DNA from 3 places in the Halomonas sp. 5021 genome. Region 3 is predicted to be linked to each of the others. Evidence: predicted binding sites of a transcription regulator. Region 3 holds the regulator's gene; each other region holds the start of a gene.
The links. The regulator PhoB, encoded in region 3, activates phosphate uptake and scavenging genes when phosphate is short. The targets are predictions, from matches to a motif close to TGTCATANNNNTGTCANA.
Positions count from the first base shown of each region.

Region 1: phnD (phosphate/phosphite/phosphonate ABC transporter substrate-binding protein) is a predicted target of PhoB. The motif match lies at 5,171-5,188, and genes of this name have one in related genera.
Region 2: R3F64_RS17880 (CYTH domain-containing protein) is a predicted target of PhoB. The motif match lies at 3,849-3,866, and genes of this name have one in related genera.

Region 1 covers NZ_JAXOVU010000004.1:196,068-203,618, forward strand. The annotation lists gene R3F64_RS09525 (sensor histidine kinase) at 1-1,296, shown strand, start outside; gene R3F64_RS09530 (alkaline phosphatase family protein) at 1,335-3,263, shown strand; gene R3F64_RS09535 (bifunctional diguanylate cyclase/phosphodiesterase) at 3,369-5,126, shown strand; gene phnD (phosphate/phosphite/phosphonate ABC transporter substrate-binding protein) at 5,237-6,202, shown strand; gene phnC (phosphonate ABC transporter ATP-binding protein) at 6,278-7,120, shown strand; gene phnE (phosphonate ABC transporter, permease protein PhnE) at 7,117-7,551, shown strand, end outside.
Region 2 covers NZ_JAXOVU010000017.1:8,025-15,575, forward strand. The annotation lists gene R3F64_RS17860 (SDR family oxidoreductase) at 1-286, shown strand, start outside; gene argA (amino-acid N-acetyltransferase) at 283-1,599, opposite strand; gene R3F64_RS17870 (inorganic phosphate transporter) at 1,770-3,035, opposite strand; gene R3F64_RS17875 (TIGR00153 family protein) at 3,081-3,761, opposite strand; gene R3F64_RS17880 (CYTH domain-containing protein) at 3,898-4,785, shown strand; gene R3F64_RS17885 (ion transporter) at 4,814-5,752, shown strand; gene R3F64_RS17890 (L-threonylcarbamoyladenylate synthase) at 5,810-6,433, opposite strand; gene R3F64_RS17895 (PHP domain-containing protein) at 6,482-7,402, opposite strand; gene R3F64_RS17900 (YciI family protein) at 7,535-7,551, shown strand, end outside.
Region 3 covers NZ_JAXOVU010000002.1:197,469-205,019, reverse strand. The annotation lists gene phoU (phosphate signaling complex protein PhoU) at 1-123, shown strand, start outside; gene cysZ (sulfate transporter CysZ) at 206-940, shown strand; gene phoR (phosphate regulon sensor histidine kinase PhoR) at 1,461-2,783, opposite strand; gene phoB (phosphate regulon transcriptional regulator PhoB) at 2,786-3,475, opposite strand; gene ubiA (4-hydroxybenzoate octaprenyltransferase) at 3,554-4,462, opposite strand; gene R3F64_RS04620 (chorismate--pyruvate lyase family protein) at 4,498-4,995, opposite strand; gene R3F64_RS04615 (NAD(P)/FAD-dependent oxidoreductase) at 5,152-6,321, shown strand; gene R3F64_RS04610 (HU family DNA-binding protein) at 6,391-6,702, shown strand; gene R3F64_RS04605 (hypothetical protein) at 6,702-7,058, shown strand; gene yccS (YccS family putative transporter) at 7,261-7,551, shown strand, end outside.

The DNA of each region.
Region 1 (7,551 bases), on a different contig from region 3:
ATCGTCGGGCTGCCTTTAGCGGGGTTCTTGCTGTCCCATCACTACCGTGAGTCGGCGACGCAGGCCTTCGATGATCGCCTGGAAGCCTTGCTCAATGTGGTCATCGCCGGGGTCGCCTTTGACCGTGTCGAGCAGCGACTGATCTTTGATCGCGATCTGGGTGATCCGCGTTTCGATCAGGTTTACTCCGGCTGGTATTGGCAGATGACCGGCGGTCAGCAGCACACGCTCACCTCGCGCTCGCTATGGGATCAGCGCCTGCCGACCCATGACGGCAACACGCTCATTGCCCGAACCGTGAACGGTCCCCGGGCAAGCTCGCTGCGCCTGGTTGAGCGCGATATACAGCTGGCACCGCTCGAGCAGCCGCTGCATATCAGCGTTGCGGCTGAAAACCAGGCATTGATGGACAATGTGCGCCAGTTTCAGCAGTGGTTATGGGGCGGTTTAGTCGGCTTGGGCACGCTGCTGTTGGCGGTGCTGGCGCTACAGATTCGCTGGGGGTTGGCGCCGTTGCGGCGTATGCGAGCCAACTTGCTCGAGGTGGAAAACGGCGAGGCGCAGCAGTTGGATACCCGGCTGCCCGATGAGTTGGCCGGCCTGGCCTCCACCATGAACGCCGTACTGGCCCGTGACCAACGCTTGATAGAACGTGGCCGCCATGCCGCTGGCAATCTGGCCCACGCGCTGAAGACGCCGCTCAGTGTGATGCGTCTGCTGGCCCGTCAGGCACCGGCCGAGCAGCAGAGCGCCTGGGAAGCGGAGTTGACGCGCATCGACAGCGCCGTGCGCCACCATCTGGCACGCGCCTCGGCGGCCGGTGAGGGCGGCAGGGTGGCGCCCGTGTCGCTCAATGAAGCCCTGGCGCCGCTGATAAACGGACTGGCAAGGCTGGCCCAGCGCCGCGATATCCACCTTGAGCATACCCTGCCGCGCGATATGCAAGCGCACATGGATGCCCAGGATGCCCAGGAGATTGTCGGCAATATTCTGGATAACGCTCTGCGTTGGGCGAAGGGCGAGGTTATTCTGACCCTGGAGGCACACGGCGAACACCTCCAGCTGTGTGTCAGCGACGATGGCCCCGGAATGTCCCCTGCTGATTGCCAGGCAGCGCTGCAGCGGGGCAAACGGCTGGATGAGAAACGTTCGGGAAGTGGTTTGGGGCTTTCTATCGTTGCTGATCTGGTCGCTCTGTATCGTGGCGATATGCAACTTGAGCGGGCCGCTTTGGGCGGGTTGGCGGTCACCATCACGCTACCCGTCGTCGTGATTCGTCGCCCGGATAGGCGCTGAAAACGCGTCACGAACACCGAACAGGCAAGGAGCGATCCATGAACCACCACGCGGCAGTCCTCCCGGATGTATTGGTTGGCCCCATTCTGCGCCGCATCACCCCTTCACGGTGGGTGATGTGGTGCCTGACGTCGCGGCCGCTCACCATGTCCCTGGTGCTGCATCCCGACGGGCCGCGAGCACAGACGTATCCGCTCGCGGCTTATCAGCAATGCCTGCCTGTCGGGCAACATGCGTTTATCCATTTGATCGACGTGCCGTTGGCGAGCCCCTTGCCCCGCGATGAGCGCATTGCCTATGACCTGAAAGTGCAGCAGCGCGATGGTGGTTACCAGTCACTTCCTGAGTGGGCGCCGTGGTTATGCTACGACGGCCAGGACTACCCGGGGTTTGTGATTGCCTCGCGCCATCATCGCTTGATGCACGGCTCCTGCCGCAAGCCCCACCATGATAGCGCCGACGGTCTGGTGCGTGCTGACCAATGGTTGGCCGAGCGTCAGACGACGCCAGGCGAATGGCCCGCTTGGCTGCTGATGACCGGCGATCAGGTGTATGTGGATGACGTGGCAGGGCCGATGCTGCGCGCGATTCATGCCCTGACGGAACGCCTGGGGTTGGTCGATGAGTATCTGGAAGGGGCGACCATCAGTGACAGCCAGGCGCTCTATACGTCCCCCGACAGCTACTATCAGCGCAGCCAGTTACTACCGGATACCACCAGCAACGTGGCGCTTCGCGAACGCTTTTTTGGCGGCGTGAAAAAGCCCGTCTTTACCTCGGCCAATGCGCAGAATCATCTGATGACGCTGGGCGAAATGTTGGCCATGTATTGCCTGGTTTGGTCGCCCGTGGCATGGCAGGTTATTGCGCCCTCTCAGCCGTCACTGGGTGACAAGGACGACGCGCTTTATCAGCAGGAGCAGGGCGTGATCGAGGCGTTTGTGGCGGGTTTGCCTCAGTGTGCGCGCGCCATGGCGCATTTGCCCAGTCTGATGATCTTCGACGATCATGATGTAACCGACGACTGGAATCTGACCGCTGAATGGGAGCAAAGTGCCTACGGTCACCCGTTCTCGAAGCAGATTATCGGCAATGCCTTGATCGCTTACCTGCTTTGTCAGGGGTGGGGTAACGCGCCTGAAAAGCTCAACCCGCTGATTGACGAGACCAAGGCGATGCTCGAGTCGGTAGACAGCACCGGCTATCTCGCCAACGTGGCGCAAGACGGCCTGATTGACCGCCTGCTGGCGTTTCAGGGGTGGGCGTTTCAGGTCTCCGGCGAACCGCCATTGATCGTGCTGGACACCCGTACGCGCCGCTGGCGTAACGAGCGACACCCGCAGCGTCCTTCCGGGTTGATGGACTGGGAGGCGTTGATTGAAATGCAGCAGGCGTTGATCGGGGCGCCCAGCGCAGTGATCATTTCACCCGCGCCGATGTTTGGCGTCAAGCTGATCGAAGGTATCCAGAAGCTGTTTACCCTGGCTGGCAAACCGCTGATGGTCGACGCCGAAAACTGGATGGCGCATCGCGGGGCTGCGAACGTACTATTGCAGATTTGGCAGCATTCCAAAACGCCCGGCAACTACGTGATCCTGTCCGGCGATGTGCACTACTCCTTTGCCTACGACATCGTGGTGCGTCACCGCAAGCATGCGCCCAGGCTATGGCAGATCACTTCCAGCGGGGTCAAAAATACCTTTCCTGATTCGCTGTTGGACACCTTTGACCGGCTCAATCGCTGGCTGTATGCCCCCTGGTCACCGCTCAACTGGTTTACCAAGCGCCGCAAGCTGAGTGTTCACCCCCGTGATCCCGACCGTGCAAGTGCTGGTGAACGCCTCTGGAACGCCAGCGGTATCGGGCTGGTGACCCTCGACGAACACGGCTGCCCGGTCGACATTCGCCAGTTGGACGCCAGCGGAGGAGAAGCCTGTTTTCCACCGCCCGATATACCGGCGCGTTAGGAGTTATAGCGTCTGTCATCATTTCGTCACGGTATTGGCCCAAGCTTATCTCATGGATAAAAACGCTAGGGATATCCGATTGTTATTTAATGTGACGAACAGGCAATGACCGCACAAGAAGCGCAATGGCTCAATCGCATCATTCATACAGAAGACTTGCAGGTCCTTTTTCAGCCCATTGTGGATGCCAGCCAGCAAGCCATCTATGGGTACGAGGCACTGGTTCGTGGGCCTCGCTCTTCTCCGCTTTATTCGCCGCTGCGGTTGTTTGAAGTCGCCACTCAGGCAGGGCTTCTGGTTGAGTTGGACCTGCTTTGCCGTCGCTTGGCCATACGACGCTTTGCCGAACTCGAGCTGCCTAGTCTACTATTTCTGAACGTCATGCCGCTCACCATCCTGGAACGTGATTTTCGCGAAGGATTGACGCTAGGCTTTATTCGCGAAAGCGGCCTTCCTCCAGAGCGCGTAGTGATCGAACTCACCGAGCACGTGCCCATTCATGATTACCAGTTGATGCGCCAGGCAGTGGATCACTATCGCGACATGGGCTTTCAAGTGGCCTTGGATGATCTCGGCGCGGGCCACTCAAGCCTGCGCCACTGGTCGGAACTGCGCCCGGACTTCGTCAAACTGGATCGCCACTTTATTTCGGGCATCGATCATGAGCCCGCCAAGCGCGAGTTTCTACGCTCTATTCTGGATGTTGCGCGTAGTCTGGACTGCCAATTGATAGCGGAGGGCGTTGAAACCGCCGCTGAGCACCTGTGCCTGTGGGAGCTCGATCGTGGCCTGGCCTTGCTGCAAGGGTTTTATTTTGCCAGACCCAGCGCGGAGCCTCCGCTTCAGCTACATATGCGGCTGCCTGCCGCTAAACCGCTGGCAAACCCAGCGGGACGAACGGCCCGTTCGATCTGTCAGGCGATTGAAGCGGTCACCCCTAGCTGTGCTGTTCTTACGCTGGCCGAGCGCTTTCGACAGCAGTCGAGTCTTCGCTGCGTAGCGGTGGTCGATGACGGCAGGCCAGTGGCCGTGGTGCGCCGTAATGCGTTTCTCACCTTGTTTACCAACCCCTACAGCCATGCGCTTTATGCCAAGCGGTGCGTGCTGGATGTCGCCGATACCAAGTCATTGATCACTAATGCCAGTACCCCGCTGGATATATTGAGTCAGCAACTGACGGATAGCCGCGATATCGAGCAGGAAGACTTTGTGATTGTCGATGAAAATAGCCACTACCTGGGCATGGGCAATATTGTCGACTTGCTGCGTGAAATTACTGCCATCCAGGTTCGCCAGGCGCGCCATGCCAACCCGCTTACCGGGTTGCCGGGCAATATCCTGATCAATGAAACCCTTGGCCGCTACCTGAATGCCGGTGAGGGGGTGGCCGCTGCTTACGTCGACCTGGATAATTTCAAGGCTTTTAACGACGCCTACGGCTATGCCCGGGGCGATCACATGATCATTGCGTTATCCCGGCTGCTGGAGGCTCAGGCCGATAGCGTCGGTGGCTTCATCGGCCATATCGGCGGGGATGATTTCATGCTGCTACTGCCGTTGGCGCATTGGGAAAAAGCCTGCCAGCAGATCCTGCATCATATGGAGCTGATGGCGCCGGGATTTTATGAAGAGGACGACCGCAAGCGTGGCGGAATCCACATCGAAAACCGGCAGGGGACAATCAGCTTCTTTCCGTTTGTCAGCGTCTCGATTGCCGTCAAGCCGATTCCACCCGTCGCCGACTGTAAGGCCCTGGATGTCGCTGCCGAACTCTCGGAGTTAAAGCAACAGGCCAAAAAAATTCCTGGCAACAGCCTGTTTGTCGAGCGACGTAGCCGCAACGCTGCCAGCTTGAAAGCGTAATGACACATTACGGTCGTCAAAACGTCACCAATGGGTCATCTGAATGTCCCGCCCCTGTCATCTGAGCGCGTCAGTATCGTTGTGTCTTCTAACAACGCATCAGGTGATCCATGCAGACGTTATCTCTTCCTCGTACCCTCATTAGCGCCGCCGTTGCCAGTGCCTTTGCCTTTTCAGCCGTGGCGGTTCAGGCCGATCTTTCCAGCCGCTATCAGGATGCGGACGGCGATCTGATGGCAGATGTCCCCAGCGATGACGCCCAGTGGGTAGACCCGGACACGCTGGTGTTTGCCTATACGCCGGTCGAAGATCCCGCTGTCTATGCCGATGTCTGGTCTGACTTCCTGGATCATTTGAGTGACGCCACAGGTAAAGAGGTGCAGTTCTTCCCGGTACAGTCCAACGCTGCCCAGCAGGAAGCCATGCGTGCGGGCCGTTTGCACGTCGCCGGTTTTAATACGGGTGGTGTGCCAGTAGCGGTCAACTGCGGTGGTTTCCGTCCGTTTGCCATGATGGCCGCCGAGGACGGCAGCTTTGGCTATGAAATGGAAATTATCACCTACCCGGGTAGCGGTATTGAGTCCGTTGAAGATTTGCAGGGCCGCCAACTGGCATTCACCTCCGAGACGTCCAACTCGGGCTTCCGTGCGCCTTCAGCGCTACTGCGTTCCGAATACGGCATGGAAGCGGGAGAAGATTTTGAGACAGCGTTCTCGGGTTCACATGACAACTCTGTTCTAGGCGTGGTCAACGAAGACTATGAGGCCGCGGCCATCGCCAACTCGGTAGCGCGTCGGATGCTGTCGCGTGGCGTCGTGGAAGAAGGTGATTACGATGTCATTTATACCTCGCAAACGTTCCCGACCACTGCCTACGGTACGGCCCATAACCTGGCACCCGAACTGGCGCAGGACATTCAGGACGCCTTCTTCAGCTATGACTGGGAAGGCACCGCCCTGGAGGAAGAATTCTCCAACTCCGGCGAAGCCCAGTTTATCCCCATTACCTATCAGGATAACTGGGAAGTGATTCGCACCATCGCTGATGCCAATGGGGTGACCTACGACTGCGACTGATCGCCAGGTGGACGTTGTTAACCGGCCAGGAAGGCTCCCCTTTCTGGCCGTTTCTTTATATGTTTGAGGTGGAAAATGTTGACACTAAGCGGCGTAGCCAAGCGCTACCCCACCGGCGATCGGGCGCTGGCCAATATAGAGTTAACCCTGCCCAAGGGACAGGTGATGGCGCTGATCGGGCCATCCGGCGCCGGTAAAAGCACCCTGATTCGCTGTGTTAACCGGCTGGTGGAGCCTACCCAGGGCAGCATTCGCCTGGAAAATACCGAAATTACCAAGCTTTCCGGCCACAAGCTGCGCCATGCGCGGCGTTCCATGGGCATGATTTTCCAGGAGTATGCCCTGGTTGATCGACTCACCGTGATGGAAAACGTGCTCTCAGGTCAGTTGGGTTACGTGGGTTTCTGGCGCAGCTTTCTGCGCCGCTACCCTCAGGAAGCGGTCGTGGAAGCGTTTCGGCTGTTGGAGCGGGTTGGCTTGACGCACGCCATCGATAAGCGTGCCGATGCGCTATCGGGCGGTCAGCGTCAGCGTGTGGGGATCGCCCGGGCCCTGTTGCAGAGCCCCAAGCTGCTGTTGGTCGATGAACCCACCGCCAGCCTTGACCCGAAAACCTCTCGCCAAATCATGCGCTTGATTCGTGAGCTGTGTGCCGAGCGTGACCTGGCGGCGATTATCAATATCCATGATGTGGCGCTGGCGAAGCAGTTTGCCGACCGCATCGTCGGACTGCGGGCGGGGGAAATCGTCTTTGACGGTGACCCCAGTGAGCTCACCAGCGAGATTCTCACTACGATCTACGGCGAGGAGGACTGGGATACCACGCCCGAACCAATGGATGACGAGGTTAGCGATGACCCGCCCGATACAGCCTCGTACAGCGCGGCCCCCGCAATGGCCGTCGGAGGCGCACGATGAGCGAGCAGGCCGAGATGTTGACGGCGCGCCAGCAAGCGGCACACCGCGGCGAGTGGCGCCGGCTTCCACTGATCGCAAGCCCGCGATTGCGCTGGGGCATTGTCCTCGGAGTGGGGGTGTATCTTGTGTTGGCGCTCGCCTCGGTAGAGGTGGACTGGGAGCGCGTGGCTGAGGGGGCGGGCCGTGCGGTGAATTTTCTGGGCGCGTTTATGCAGCCCGATTTTGTCAGCCGTTACGACGATATCGTTGCGGGTTTGCTGGAAAGCTTGACCATGACGCTGACCTCCACGGTGATTGGGGTGCTGCTGGCGATACCCGTCGGGTTGGGGGGCGCGCGCAATATTGCGCCATTGCCGATTTACACAGTCTGCCGGGCGATCATTGCGGTGTCGCGCACTTTTCAGGAGGTCATCATCGCCATCCTGTTCGTG
Region 2 (7,551 bases), on a different contig from region 3:
CGCCACCAAAGGGGCGATTCAGGGCCTGGTGCGCTCGCTTGCCATGTCGCTGATGGACCGCGGCATTCGGGTCAACGCCGTTGCCCCCGGGCCGGTATGGACGCCGCTGATTCCCGCCAGCTTCGACGACGATAAAGTCGCCTCCTTTGGCGGCCAAGTGCCGATGAAGCGCGCTGGCCAGCCCAGCGAAATGGGGCCTGCCTATGTGTATTTGGCAAGCGAAGAGTCGTCCTACATGACCGGACAAACAATGCATCTGAACGGCGGTGTGATCCTCAATACCTAACTCGCCAGCGTTTTGACCAGCACCTTGGATTTGCGCGCGTGGTTGTAGGTTTCGCGCTTCAGCGTCGGCAGCTCTTCAAGGCTGGCGGCGCGGAAGCCCCGCTCCACAAACCAGTGCGCCGTGTGGGTGGTCAGCACAAACATCTCCTGCACCGCGCGCTGGCGGGCACGGCGCTCCAGCGCCTCGACCAGACGCTCACCGCGTTCGCCACCGCGGTAATTGGTATGCACCGCTACGCAGGCCAGTTCGGCCACGCCCGTATCAGGGAAGACATGCAGCGCCGCGCAACCGATCACCATGCCGTCGCGCTCAATCACCATGTAGTCATCGATTTCATGCTCCAGCCGCTCGCGGGAGCGTGCCACCAGCATGCCTCTGTTTTCCAGCGGCTCCAGCAGCTCCAACAGGCCCGCCACATCGTTGAGCGTGGCCGGGCGCAGCTGTTCATAGCGGTGCTGGGTAATCATGGTACCCACACCGTCGCGGGTGAAGAGTTCTCCCAGCAAGGCATCGTGATTGCGCCAGGAAAGCAGGTGAGTGCGGGCCACGCCTTCCCGCGCGGCGGTACAGGCGGCATTGAGATGGCGGGCCAGTTCACTGCCCGGCGCGGCATGCTGGATGCGCGGCTCGGCATCGGCGGGAGACAGCTGGCGCAGCAGTGCACCCTGCTCGTCTTCCAGACCTTCGGACTCGCCCAGCAGAATCAGCTTGTCGGCCTTGAGCGCCACCGCGGCATGTTGGGCCACTTCGGAAGCATCCAGGTCGAATACCTCGCCGGTGCTTGAAAACCCCAGCGGCGGCAACAGTACCAGCGAGCCTTTTTCCAGCAACCCTTCAATGGCGCTGGCGCGCACGCGACGCACCTCGCCGCTGTGGTCGAAATCCACCCCTTCGCGCACGCCCAACGGTTTGGCGGTCACCAGGTTGCCGGAAATCACGCTTAGCTCCACGCCATGCAGCGGCGTACTGGGCAGGCCCAGCGAAAGCCGCGCCTCCAGCCACAGGCGCTGATGGGCAGCCACCTGTTCCACATGCGCCATAACCGCGCGATCGGCGACCCAGCGGCCGTTGAGACGCGTCGGTTCAACCCCCGCCGCACTCAGCGCCTCGTGCACCTGGGGGCGAATGCCAAACACCACCACCAGTCGCACGCCCAGCGTATGCAGCAGCGCCAGGTCCTGGATCAGTTGCTCCCCTCGGCCAGACGCCATGGCTTCGCCTTCGATCAAGATGACAAAGGTTCGCCCCCGGTGCGCATTGATATAGGGGGAGGCATTACGAAACCAGTCGACAAAGGGGAAGCGTGTATCCAAGGGGCCGCTCTCCGGCAGCAGGTGAATGGAAGAACTATGGTTAATAACTACGGTTACTTTACCAGAGCACAAAAAATAGCGGCACCTTCTAATGCACTTATGCATAAAGAAGATGCCGCTTTGGGGTACCAGGCGTTGGCGTGCCGGGTCAGTTGTACTGCCCTCGCCGCTTAACCGAACATACCCTTGAACATAAAGAAGAACAGAATAGAGAGCGCCGCGCCTGCAGGCAGCGTAATCAACCACGACATGGCGATCGTACCGATCACCCGCAGGTTGAGCGCCGTCATGCCGCGCGCCAGGCCAACCCCTAGAATGGCACCAACCAGGGTATGGGTGGTGGAAATCGGCAAGCCGGTGCCTGACGCAAGTACGACGGTGGTGGCCGCCGCCAGGGTCGCAGCAAAGCCGCGGCTAGGCGTCAGCTCGGTGATGCCTGTACCCACGGTGGCAATCACTTTATGACCGTAGGTCACCAGACCGGCCACGATACCGCCACCGCCTAGTACCAGTACCCACCAGGGGACCAGCGCCGAGCCGCCAATCTCACCACCGGTCTGCACCACGCTGATCACCGCCGCCAGCGGGCCAACCGCGTTGGCCACGTCGTTAGAGCCGTGCGCAAAGGCCATGGCGCAGGCGGTGAAGATCATCAACACACCAAAAGCGCGCTCCACGTTGGCATAGCCAAAGTGATCATCGCTGCTTTCTACGTACTTCACACGGCGTTCCATCAAGACACCGACACCGGCGAGCAACCCGCCCAGGATCAACGAGATCACCAGGCTCTGGCCAAACGAAAGATTCAGGCCAACGTGTTTCAGGCCCTTGGTCATGGTGACCATGGAGACGACAAAGCCTACCAGGAACACATAGGCGGGCAGATAACGCTTGGCGGCTGCCAGTGGGTTGCGGTCTTCAAACACCAGGTGATGGACCGACTTAAACAGCACGAAACCGGCCGTACCGGCCAATAGCGGCGACACCAGCCAACTCGCGGCGATACTACCGACCGCCCCCCAGTCGACGGCCTCGGCCCCCAGGCCTGCCACTGCAAAGCCGACAATCGCACCCACAATCGAGTGAGTGGTCGAAACCGGCCACCCCTTCATCGAGGCAACCAACAGCCAGGTGGCCGCTGCCAGCAGCGCCGACAACATGCCGTACACCAGCAGTTGTGGTTCCCCCTGCAGCAGTTCAGGATCGATAATGCCCTTGCGGATGGTATTGGTGACTTCGCCGCCCGCAAGCCAGGCACCTAGAAACTCAAACACAATGGCAATCAGGATTGCCTGTTTGATGGTGATGGCCTTGGAGCCGACCGAGGTACCCATGGCGTTGGCCACGTCGTTGGCCCCCACGCCCCAGGCCATGAAAAAGCCGAAAAGACAGGCCAGGATGATAAAAATATCACCGTGCTGAGCAATGATCTGCATAACGCTTCCCTTGGTTGGGATCAGGTATTAGGTTTGGATCACAAATTAGTTGGCGGTCATGATCTGCAGGCGGCTACCGACCCGTTCGGCGCGGTCGGAAAGTTCGCCTACCCAATCAATGATCTGGTAGAGGAAGACCACATCGACCGGCGGTAGCTCGCTTTCCAGACTGAACAACTGACGGCGGATCGCGACTTGCTGACCATCGGCCTGGTGCTCAAGGGTATGCAGTTCGCGGATCATGTTGTGCATGACATCCGATACATTGCGCCCAAAGCCTGACTCCAACAGGTCCTTGAGTTCTTCCAGCGCCTGGCGGGCTTGCGCCACACAGGCCACGCTGGTGCGGATATAGTCACGCATGGGGTCAGCCAACTCGTCAGGCACGGTCATTTTACGGCCCAGCATAATGCCGGTAATGTCTCGTGCTTTATTGGCAATCTTGTCCTGAACGCTGATCAGGTCGAGCAGATCGGAGCGCGAAACAGGCAAGAACATGGTGTTAGGCAGGTTCAGACGTAACTCGGTCTTGAGTACGTCGGCATCGTGTTCTAAACGGGTGACGTTTTCGCGTAGTTGCGCAGCGCTCTCCCAATCGCCTGCCAGCGTCGCTTCGAAGAAGGGCAGGAGTTGATCGGCACATTCGTTTGCCTTGACGATGTGAGCGAGCAGCGGCTGGAATGGCGAGCGGCCAAACATCGAGGAAAAAGGGTTGGAAGTAACCATAAAGCCTTTACGCCTTTTTTCGGGAAGCCGGGAAATGGCGGCAATAGTATAGAGAGTGCGTCTGCCGCCGTCATGAAAAGTTCATAATGTCATTAAAATTTAACCTAAATGTCATAGTATAGAGGTGGCAATTGTCATGAAACCCTCAGAGCCAACCGAGATTGAACTGAAGCTTGCCCTGTCCCCCGAGGGGCCGGTGGCCCTGCGCCAGTACCCCCTGTTACAGACCCTGACACCCAGTCGGCAAACCCTGACCAACACCTATTACGACACCTCTGGGGGAGCACTTGCCCAGGCGCGCATCGCGGTGCGTCTGCGTCAGGTGGACGATCAGGTGCTGCAGACCGTCAAGACCGCCGGCCACGGCGGCGGCGGGTTTTCGCAACGCCATGAGTGGGAATGGCCGCTGACGACACGCCACCTGGATACCCAAGGGCTTGCCGAGCTCCCGCCGTTTCAGGGCGCCCTGGGCGAGGCAATTCCCACGCTGCAGCCTCAGCTGAGCACCGATTTTGAACGGTGGAGCTGGCAGGTGATGTGGCAGGACAGCCATATCGAACTGGCACTGGATGAAGGCAGGATTCACAGCGGCGGGCATCAGGCGATCATCTGCGAAGCGGAACTCGAGCTTAAACACGGCGCGCCCGAGGCACTCTGGTCGCTGGCCCAGGCGATCGCCGAACGCGTTCCCCTGCGCCCTTCAGACACCAGCAAGGCCGCCCGTGGCAACGCCCTCGCCGCCCAGCAATGGCCGCTTCCCGACGCTGACGCCGCCGCGCAATGGATGCACCGGGCAACGCTGTCGCTTGATGCCTACCACGACAGCCACCGCGCCGAGCACCTGGCGGCGGCTCAGGAGGCACTTGCCATGCTGGCCGCCGATCCGGCGCTCACCGACCAGGCCCGTGATGACGCAAGCGCCATGCGCGATGCGCTGGGAAGCACCGGCCAGCCAAGCGTGACGTATGCCAAGGCCGCACTGGCCCTTGCCCATCGCATGGCGCATCAAACCGCGCTACGCTAGCGCTCACAGCCTTTTTCAGGACGGCCTGATGAATCTTTCATTAAAACCTGGCGCAGAGGGACTTCGCGCGCAGCTTTTCCACATCATTTTCGAGTCCGATACGCCGGGTGCCAAAGCCTTTGACATTGGCTTGATTCTGGCGATCCTGCTCAGCGTCGGGGTCATATTACTGGATAGCGTTGAGGCCTATGCCGAGCGCTACGGCATGCTTTTTTATGTCCTGGAGTGGATATTCACCATCTTGTTCAGCATCGAGCTGGTGCTGCGCCTTTACTGCCTTGAGCGCCCCACGCTCTACCTAAAAAGCTTTTACGGTATTGTCGATCTGATCGCCATTCTGCCCACCTGGCTGGTATTGCTGATACCCGGCGCCCACGGTCTGGTGATTGTGCGAATCCTGCGGGTATTGCGGATCTTCCGCATTCTGCGGTTGATGGAGTTTGTCGGTGAGGCGCGGCTGCTGATCGATGCGTTAAAGCGCAGCCTGCGCCAGATCCTGCTGTTCTTCTTCAGCATTTTCATGGTGGTCACGCTGTTTGCGGCGCTAATGTATGTGATCGAATCGCCAGAAGCCGGTTTTACCAGTATTCCCATGTCGATCTACTGGGCGATCGTCAGCATGACCACGGTAGGCTACGGCGACATCGTGCCGGCAACGCCGTTAGGCAAATCCATCACCGTGGTGCTGATGCTGCTCGGTTACTCGATCATCGCCGTGCCCACCGGGGTGTTCTCCGCCCAGGTCATACGCTCGATCCGCGAGGATCGCTACTCTGAAGAAGCCTGCCCAGGTTGCGGCCACGAGCGCCACGAAAAACGCGCCTACTATTGCCTGCGCTGCGGCACCTGGCTGGATGAACACAGTGAAGACCCGCGCAAGAAAGAGGAAGAAAAGAAAGAAGAAAAGAAGAAAGACGACAACGGCGACGACACAGATAAAAACGCGCCCCAGGATAGTGACACCTGAGGCGCGCCGTTAGACGATGAGGACGTTAAGCATTCAAGCGATTAACAGATCAACCACTTAAACGGTAAAGGGCGTGACATCCCCGCGGCCTTCGCGGACGATCTTGGGCGGCAGTTCGCGTAGATCGATGACGCTGGTGGGGTCCAGGTGGCAGGCGCCACCGTCAATGATCAGGTCCAGGTGTGCCCCAAAGCGCTCGCGGATATCCTCGGCGTCGCTCATTGGCAGGTCCTCGCCGACGGGAATCAGGGTGACGCTCATCAGCGGCTCGCCCAGTGCATCCAGGAGCGCGTGGGTGATGCGGTGGTCGGGCACGCGAACACCGATAGAACGCCGTTTGGGGTGCAGCAGCAGGCGTGGCACTTCGGTGCTGGCGTCTAGAATGAAGGTGTAGGGGCCAGGCGTATGCGCCTTGAGCAGGCGGAACACGTCGTTATCGACCTTGGCGTAGGTGCCGATCTGCGACAGGTCCGAGCACACCAGGGTGAAGTTGTGCTTGTCGTCCAGCGAGCGCAGCCATTTGATTTTCTCGATGGCTTTTTTCTCGCCCAGGTGGCAACCCAGCGCGTAGCCGGAATCGGTGGGGTACGCCACCACGCCGCCTTTGCGGATAATCTCGATGGCTTGGTCGATCAGGCGTTTTTGCGGATTCTCGGGATGAATCTGAAAGTATTGGCTCATGGCGTACTCCTGCCTGTGGATATTAGTGGTCCTACCGCCTACCTTAGCTTATGCAGCGGCGAGAGGCCCAGCCGGTGCGTCCTGCAGGTGGCGTAAACGCGGATGCTGCCAGATAGGCGGCGCTGCGGTTCGCGGTATCATGCTCATGCTGCCAGGGGCGGCGTGGCTGCCGGGAAAGTGAAAGTCACTGCCCATCGAGGCGTATAACTCGCGTTCGACCAGTTGGCGCGCCAGATCCCGGGTGCTGTCCGGATTTTGCTGGCCGCTGACCAGTTCCACCGCCTGGCCGCCGGCTGCCTGAAAGGTATCCATCAACAGGCCACGCTTGCGCCGGGTCAGGCCGTGTCGCAGCGGATGAGCCAGCACCGCCACGCCGCCTGAGGCGACAACCCAGCCCACCGCGTCGCTGATTTCCGGCCAATGGGCCTTTACATCGCCTTTCTTGCCGCTGCCCAAAAAGCGCTTAAAGGCGCTGGCCCAATCGGCCACCATGCCGTCGGCCACCAGGGCTCGGGCAAAGTCGGGGCGACCTAGTGGCCGGTCGCTACCGGCCTGCTCGCGGGCCTTGGCCAGGGCGTCAGTCAGACCGGCCTTTTCAAGCCGCTCGGCAATCACCTCGGCGCGTTTGATACGCGCCTCACGCTGATGGATCAACCCTTCCACCAGCGGGCCCTGGAGGCCGCCCGGCATCAGCGCCACCATGTGAATATTGATACCCTGCCAGCGAGTGGATAACTCACAGCCGGGCAGCAGGCACATACCTGTGGATGCCGCCGCCTGGCCCGCCTCCACCACGCCATCCATGGTATCGTGGTCGGTCAACGCCATGTGGGTAAGCCCACGTTCGGCGCACAGCGTGACGAGTTGCGTCGGCGTCAAGGCACCGTCGGAGGCCGTCGAATGCATATGCAAATCAACGGGGTAACGCTGGTCGGTCTCAAACGTGGCAGGAAGTCGGAGCATAGGCATGACGCCGTGTGGCGAGTTTGTCAGAATAAGGCTTAGGTTGATGCGATATGGTGCTCGCTTATACCGGTCCGGTCAATTGAAGCCGTGGTTACCTACCTTTTTGTTCCTTCTTTCATTCAAGGAGTTATGCACATGCTATATGCCATCAT
Region 3 (7,551 bases):
GAGCGGGTAGGTGACCACGCCAATAACCTGGCCGAGCATGTCGTCTACCTTGTCAAGGGGCTGGATATTCGCCATACCGACCCTGAGACACTGGACCAGCAGGCAGCACCGAAAAAGTCTTGACCTGCCCCCCGATTCCTCATGCAATACGCCCTGGCTGCACGGCAGCCAGGGCATTGTCATCTTTGAGGAGTCACATGTTTTCATGCTAGATGCATTCACTGCCATCAGCCGGGGTACACGTTGTGTCTATAAGCCTGGACTGAGGCGTTATGTCTTTTTACCCATTCTGGTCAATCTGCTGGTCTACGTCAGCATGTTCAGCTTTGTGATAAACCGCTTTGAGGGCTGGTTGGCGCATTGGATGAGTATGGTGCCCAGTTGGCTGGACTGGCTGTCGTGGCTTATCTGGCCCCTTTTCGTGCTTAGCCTGTTGGTCGTGGTGTTTTTTACCTTCACGCTGGTGACCAGCTTGATTGCGGCACCGTTTTACGGCTTCTTGGCCGCTAAAGTTGAAGTTCAGGTCACCGGGCATGAGCCTCTGGATGATCGGGGGCTGGTCAAAACGACCATTGATGCGCTGGGCCGCGAAATGGTCAAGCTGGGTTATATCCTGCCCCGTGCCGCACTGCTGTTCGTGATTGGCTGGATTCCAGGTCTTAACCTGTTGGCACCCCTGCTATGGGCGCTGTTTTCCGCCTGGGTGATGGCCATCACCTATCTGGATTACCCGATGGATAACAACAAGGTAGCGTTTCGCGATATGCGCGGTCGCCTATCGGCTCGCTGGTGGCAAAGCTTAAGCTACGGCGGTCTGGTCACGCTATTGACGTGGATCCCCCTGGCCAACCTGTTTTTGATTCCCGGTGCCGTGGCCGGGGCGGTGCTGATGTGGGATTACCATTATCGCCATGCCCGGTCGGTGACCAAGCGTTCTTGACGTATGCGCAAGGCCAGTATACAGAGGCTGAAAGAAGGGAAAGCTGACGTTGTTAAAAGGCTGACAAAAACAAGACCCCGCCAAGGCGGGGTCTTCGACAGTGATCATTTTAGGCGGTGGTGCTTACCAGCTTCCAATCCTTTTGCGGGACTCCAACCGTGGACGTTACCCTGACTGGCAGTGTGACCGCCTTCTAGACTCATCCAATGAATCTTGAATCATCCCTGCTAATGCAGAACATCCTTGCTCGGCATTGGGCTACTGTCTAAGCGTAGTTACTTTTCTTTGTTTCGTAAAGAAAAGTATCAACAGTTTTCTGCATCTTACAGTGACAGATACTGTCTTGCCTATAGAAGAGCATCCTCTATGCCAGCTTTTCGCTATTTCACTTATTAGCCATTAATAACAATGAGTTAAATTACATTCACTATGCCAATTGATCGCCAGGAGGTGTCATTTGGATACGCTGGATATGTGTCGCAATGGCACATGTGACGCCGTTACTCAGCGACACAGCCAGCTATGTAACCGAGGAGACACTACGCGGGGGCGTGGAAGGCGTGCTAAGGCGGGCCGCCGGGAAAACACAGCGGAAACGGGCACCTTCACCCGGATGCGAGTCGATTTGCAACTGAGCATCGTGGCGCAACAGCACATGCTTAACAATCGCAAGGCCCAGCCCGGTGCCCCCGGTAGCGGTACTGCGGCCTTTATCGACGCGATAAAACCGTTCGGTGAGGCGGGGAATGTGCACAGGGTCTATCCCTTCACCATCGTCACACACTTCGATACAGGCACCTTGGCCAAACGCTTTCCAGCACAGCGTAATCTCGCTGCCAGCAGACGTATAGCGCACCGCATTGAAAGCCAGATTAGAAATGGCACTGCGGATTTCCTGCTCGCTGCCCACCAACTGCGCGGGGTAGTCGCCTTCAATGGTGAGCGTGTGCTGATGCTCGGAAAGCGCCAGCGCATCGGCCCCGACACTGTTTAGCAGGGACGTCACGTCCATTGGCTGATGATCCTGTCCGCCCTGATCAATTTCCAATCGCGACAGCAGCAACAGGTCGTTGACCAGATTTTGCATGCGCTGTGTCTGAGCCTGCATCTGCCCAATGCTGCGCCCCAATCGGGGTGGAAGCTGGTCCGCCATTTCGCCATAGGTTTCGAGATAGCCCGATAACACGGTTAACGGTGTGCGCAGCTCATGGGAGACGTTGGCAACGAAGTCGCGGCGCATCTGCTCTAGCTGATGCAAGCGCGTAATATCGCGCGCCATGACCAGGCGCTCGTCGTCACCATAAAGGGTAATCTGGTACTGCAAAATGCGACGCTCATCGATCGGCGACGTGAGCGTCAGCGGCTCACTGTAGTCGCGGGCGTTGAAATAGCTGATGAACCGCGGGTCGCGAAGCAGATTGGTAATATGTTGTCCACGGTCGTGAGCGGTTTGTAGCCCCAGCATATTGCTGGCAGCGCTGTTCCACCACTCCAGGTCGCCGTGACGGTCGAGCATCACCACGCTATCGCGCATGGCTTCCGAGGATTCTTGAATGCGGGCAAGCGTCGAGCGGAGACGGCCCTGGGTAATCCGTTGGCTTTTCTGATATCGGTACAAACGATCAAACAATTCGCCCCACAGTCCTCCTGCGGCCGGCGGTTCATCCTGCGGGCGTTGCGTCAGCCAGCGGTAAGCGGCGCGCAATTGCCGCAAGTGGTAGACCAGACACATCGCGAAGCCACCGGCCAACCCCAGGCCCGGCAGGCCAAGTAGCCATCCCAGGCAGATGCCGAGTGCCGCCCAACCTAGCAAACGCCAAAGCTCACGGCTCCACAAACGCACGGTTAAGCTCGAGCGGAGAAGCGGTAGCCCGTACCGCGTACCGTTTGGATCAAGTTCTGATGTCCGTCGCCCAGGGCTTTGCGTAGCCGACGAATATGAACATCCACAGTGCGCTCTTCCACGTACACATTACCGCCCCACACCTGGTCGAGTAACTGGCTACGTGTGTAGGCCCTTTCCTGATGGGTCATGAAGAATTGCAACAGCCGGTATTCGGTCGGCCCCATATCCAGCGCTTTACCGTAGGCACTTACCCGGTGGCCCACCGGATCAAGCAGCAACCCATTAATTTCGATGGGATCTTCCACGCCACGTGGGGTCGCACGACGCAGCACGGCCTTGAGGCGTGCCACGAGTTCACGGGGCGAAAACGGCTTGGTGATATAATCGTCGGCCCCCGCTTCAAGCCCCTGTATCTTATTGTCTTCTTCACCCTTGGCGGTGAGCATGATGATCGGCAGTTCGGCGGTGGTTTCCTCGCGCTTGAGGCGCCGAGCCAACTCGATGCCGCTGGTACCGGGCATCATCCAGTCGAGCAATAGCAGGTCAGGCTGATGATCAACGACCATGGCGTGGGCATCCTGAGCGTTGTCCGCTTCAAGAACACGGTAGTCGGCCATTTCCAGCGCCACCGCGATCATCTCGCGAATGGATGCTTCATCATCGACGATCAAGACGGTCTTGGCGGTCATTCCAGAGCCTCACGGTGTCCGATAGAAAGTAATCCAGTGACAGGTACATGACGATCACACCATGACTTGATGACAATTCTATGACATTGACAGAGATTCGCCAGCCGTTGGCCACCAACTCAGCGCAATACCGGCAAACACCAGCAGGCCCGACCAGTGATTATTCAGAAACGCCAGAAAACAGGCATCCCGCTCACGGTGACGGATCAAGCGCTGCTGGTGAATAAACGTCGCCGCCATCCCCGCCAGGCCGAGCCAGAAAAAACCGCCCAGCCCGAGGCGCGCGCCCACCCAGGCCAGCAATGCCAGCGTGGCCAGCTGAAGCAGCCCGATCACCAGCCGGTCGGCATTACCCAGCAACACGGCCGTCGATTTAATGCCAATCTTGATATCGTCGTCACGATCAACCATGGCGTACTGGGTATCATAGCCAACCGTCCACAGCACATTGGCAAAGAACAGCAGCCATGCCTCTACCGGCACATGGCCAAGGACCGCACCGAACGCCATCGGAATCGCCCAGGAAAACGCCGCCCCTAGCACTACCTGGGGAAAATGCGTGTAGCGCTTCATGAACGGGTAGATAAACGCCAATACCACGCCGCCCACCGACAGCAACACGGTAAACCAATTGGTCAACAGCACCAGCATGAAGGCCGCCGTCACCAGCCCGATAAACAGCAGTTGGGCCTCGGTTTCACTGATCCGCCCGGTAGCCAGCGGGCGCTGTCGGGTACGTTTGACGTGGCCATCGACGTGACGATCGGCATAATCATTGACCACGCAGCCCGCTGCGCGCATGACGTATACCCCGGCGATAAAGATGAGCAGTACGTTGCGCCCGGGTACCCCTTCGCCGGCGACCCATAAGGCCCACAGCGTTGGCCACATCAGCAGCCAGGTACCGATCGGCCGATCCAGACGCATCAGCTGTATAAAATCCGCCAGCCGACTCAACCCGGTTGGCCGTAATAAAGAACGATCCATGCTTACCTCACCCATCCAAGAGACGCAGCGTTAGCCTAGCGCGAAGGCAGCGCAAGATCATCCGCCATGGTCGATAAAAAGTATTCCTGTACCAGCAGCGATAACCCGCCGTGCTGACAGCCGTGCTGAAATACCGAGCGGCGCCCCCACAGGCTGCTGGCATCGCCAGGGAAGGTAAAACCAGGCGCATGACGCGTGGCGTACAGCGGGCCACGCACCAGGTCCGGCTGGCGAAACAGCCAGCTGCCCAATGAACGCTCACCCAGGTTTTCCAGACACTGGCCTCTGAGCGCCTTGAGGGGAGCCACCGAACGCGCCACTACCCATGGTGTTTCATCCACACACAGGGCGACCTCCCGGCGCCACGCATAGCGCCGGGCGGCCATACCCAGCGCCAGGGCCTCATGCGGGTGTGGAAAGCCAACCCCCTGGCGTAACAGACGCACGCGGAAAGGCCGCTCGCCCCCTGCGGACACAATACGCGCCGTGAGTGAGTCCGTGGAGGCAACCCATTGCCACCACGGCGCGCTCATCGCCGGACGCAGCGCTCTAATGGGACGCCAACATGGCAAGTCAGGGGCAGTTTCAACACAGTGACGCGACACCAGAGCCTCCAGGCAATTAAACGATCACCTAGTGTAACATGTGGGCTTTACAGGCTTTTGTCCCACTGACCACTGGATACCCGGATGCCCTCATCACACGCTGAGCTCGTTATCGTTGGCACTGGCATGGCGGGCGTTGGTCTTGCCCGTGCGCTGCGCCGCAAAGGCGATACGCGCACCCTGCACTTGATCAGCGCCGATAGCGGCGACGATTATACCAAACCACTGCTGTCTACCGGCTTCGCCAAACGCCTCCCGCCCGAAAAGCTCGCACAGCGCAACGCCGCGGCGCTTGCCGAATCACTTGACGCTCGAGTGATCACCCACACCCCTGTCCGCCAGATTGACGTGGCTAACCGCTCGCTGCGGCTGGAAGATGACCAAGCGCTTGGCTACGACCGCCTGGTGTTAGCCACCGGCGCCGAGCCAAGGGTGCCCATGGCGATACCCGATTCCGTCAAAGCGCATTGCTTTACCGTCAACGATCTTGACGACTATCGCCGTTTTCATCATGCGCTGGGGACAGCGCCTGCTCGCGTGGCGGTGATCGGCGCAGGCCTCGTCGGCTGCGAGTTTGCCAATGATCTGCACGCGGGCGGTCATGACGTCACCGTTATTGCCCCCGATGCCACACCGCTTTCCCGCTTGCTGCCTGGCCCCCTGGGCCGAGCACTCGGCAAGGCGTTTGTTGACGCAGGCATCCACCTTGCCCTGGGCAGAACCATCAAGACCATGGCCCTTAATGATGACCCCGGCGTGACGCTGACGCTGGATAACGACGACACGTTCAACGTCGATGTCATCTTGATGGCGACGGGGTTGACCCCGCGTACCGCTCTGGCTGAGACAGCAGGGCTCACGGTTTCCGCCAGCGGTATTCTGGTGAACCGGCAACTGCGCACCTCTCACCCGGATATCGATGCGCTGGGCGACGTTGCCTGCGTCGACGGCATCAACGCCATGTACGTTCAGCCCCTGCAAGCCAGCGCCCAGGCGCTCGCCGCCACCCTGGTCGGCACACCCACACAGGTCAGCTTCGGGGCCTGGCCGGTGATCGTCAAAACGCCCCTGCTACCGGTGGTTGCCTACCCACCGGTCGAGGCCCCTGAACGTTGGCGGATCGAAGGCGAAGGCGGTGATATGACGGCAATCGCTGAAGATAAAGACAGACGTTTGATTGGTTTTGCATTGACAGGCAACTGCGTGAGAAGGAAAGTGGAGCTTTCCAGAGCAGCCCCTACGCTGCTAGGCTGAATTCCGCGGCGCTCGCGGCTTGGCTGAAACGACGGCCGCGCCTACAGTGTCCTTACCAACAACACGACAGTGTATCTTGCACGATCATTAAACAAAGGGAGTTTCCTTATGCGTAAACCTGAACTTGCAGCCGCCATTGCGGAAAATGCTGATCTGTCCAAAGATAAAGCGGGCCAAGTCCTCAACGTCATCCTTGATGAAATTACCAACAGCGTGTCCAAAGGCGAAGACGTTGCCCTGATCGGTTTTGGCACCTTTACCGTCCGCGAACGCGCTGCGCGTACCGGCAAAAACCCACAGACCGGTGCGCCGCTGCAGATTCCGGCCAGCAAAAATGTCGCCTTCAAGCCGGGTAAAGCGCTCAAGGACGCTGTTTCCTGATGAAGCTCAAACTGACGCTGTGGCTATTGGGCTTCTTGCTCAAACGTGCCCTGCGCCGCAAGCCGCGCTTTCGCGAACAGCTGGAACGCATGCGCGGCCTGGACTGGGGCATTGCCACAGAAGATTTGAGTACTGCCCGTTACTACCGGATGACGCCAACCAGCGTTACCAGTGGTAAAGGGTTGCCGGTCGACCTGGACCTTGAACTGCGCTTTCGCGACGACGAGGCCGCTTTACGCATCCTCAAGAAGCCCACGCAGCAAGCCTTCCTCGACGGCATGATCAACGGCGAGGTCCGCCTGGTAGGCGACTCTGCCGATATGAACAAGCTACAGAAACTGCTCAAGCATTTGTAGTTTGCGGCCCCGACAGCACTGCTAGCGCTCGAGGGGCCAGTCACGTCACCCTGTCCGGATACCGCCGGTGACTCGCCCACCCCGCTGCTAGGTTACCCCCTCGCCGGTCACTGATAGATCAGCGTTGCAGACAGGCGCTACCCAAACCCTCTATACTATGGTCTCGACTAAAGTCTAATAAAAGCGACCACCAAGAGACCCTATGCCCATTGCATTACCGCTGCGCCGCCTCTGGACGCTGGATAAGTTCGCCTACAGCGTGCGCGTGTTTATCGCCTTCAGCGGTGCGCTACTGCTCAGCGCGCTGCTGGGCGATGTCGCCTTGGTCATCCCGCTGTTTCTGGGCATTATCGCCTGCGCACTGTCGGAAACCGACGACAGCTGGGAGGGCCGCTTCCAGGCCCTGCTGGTCACACTTGCCTGCTTTGCCTCGGCGTCGTTCATCGTGCAGTGGCTGTTCCCGTGGCCGTGGCTGTTTGCCCTGGGGCTGGCG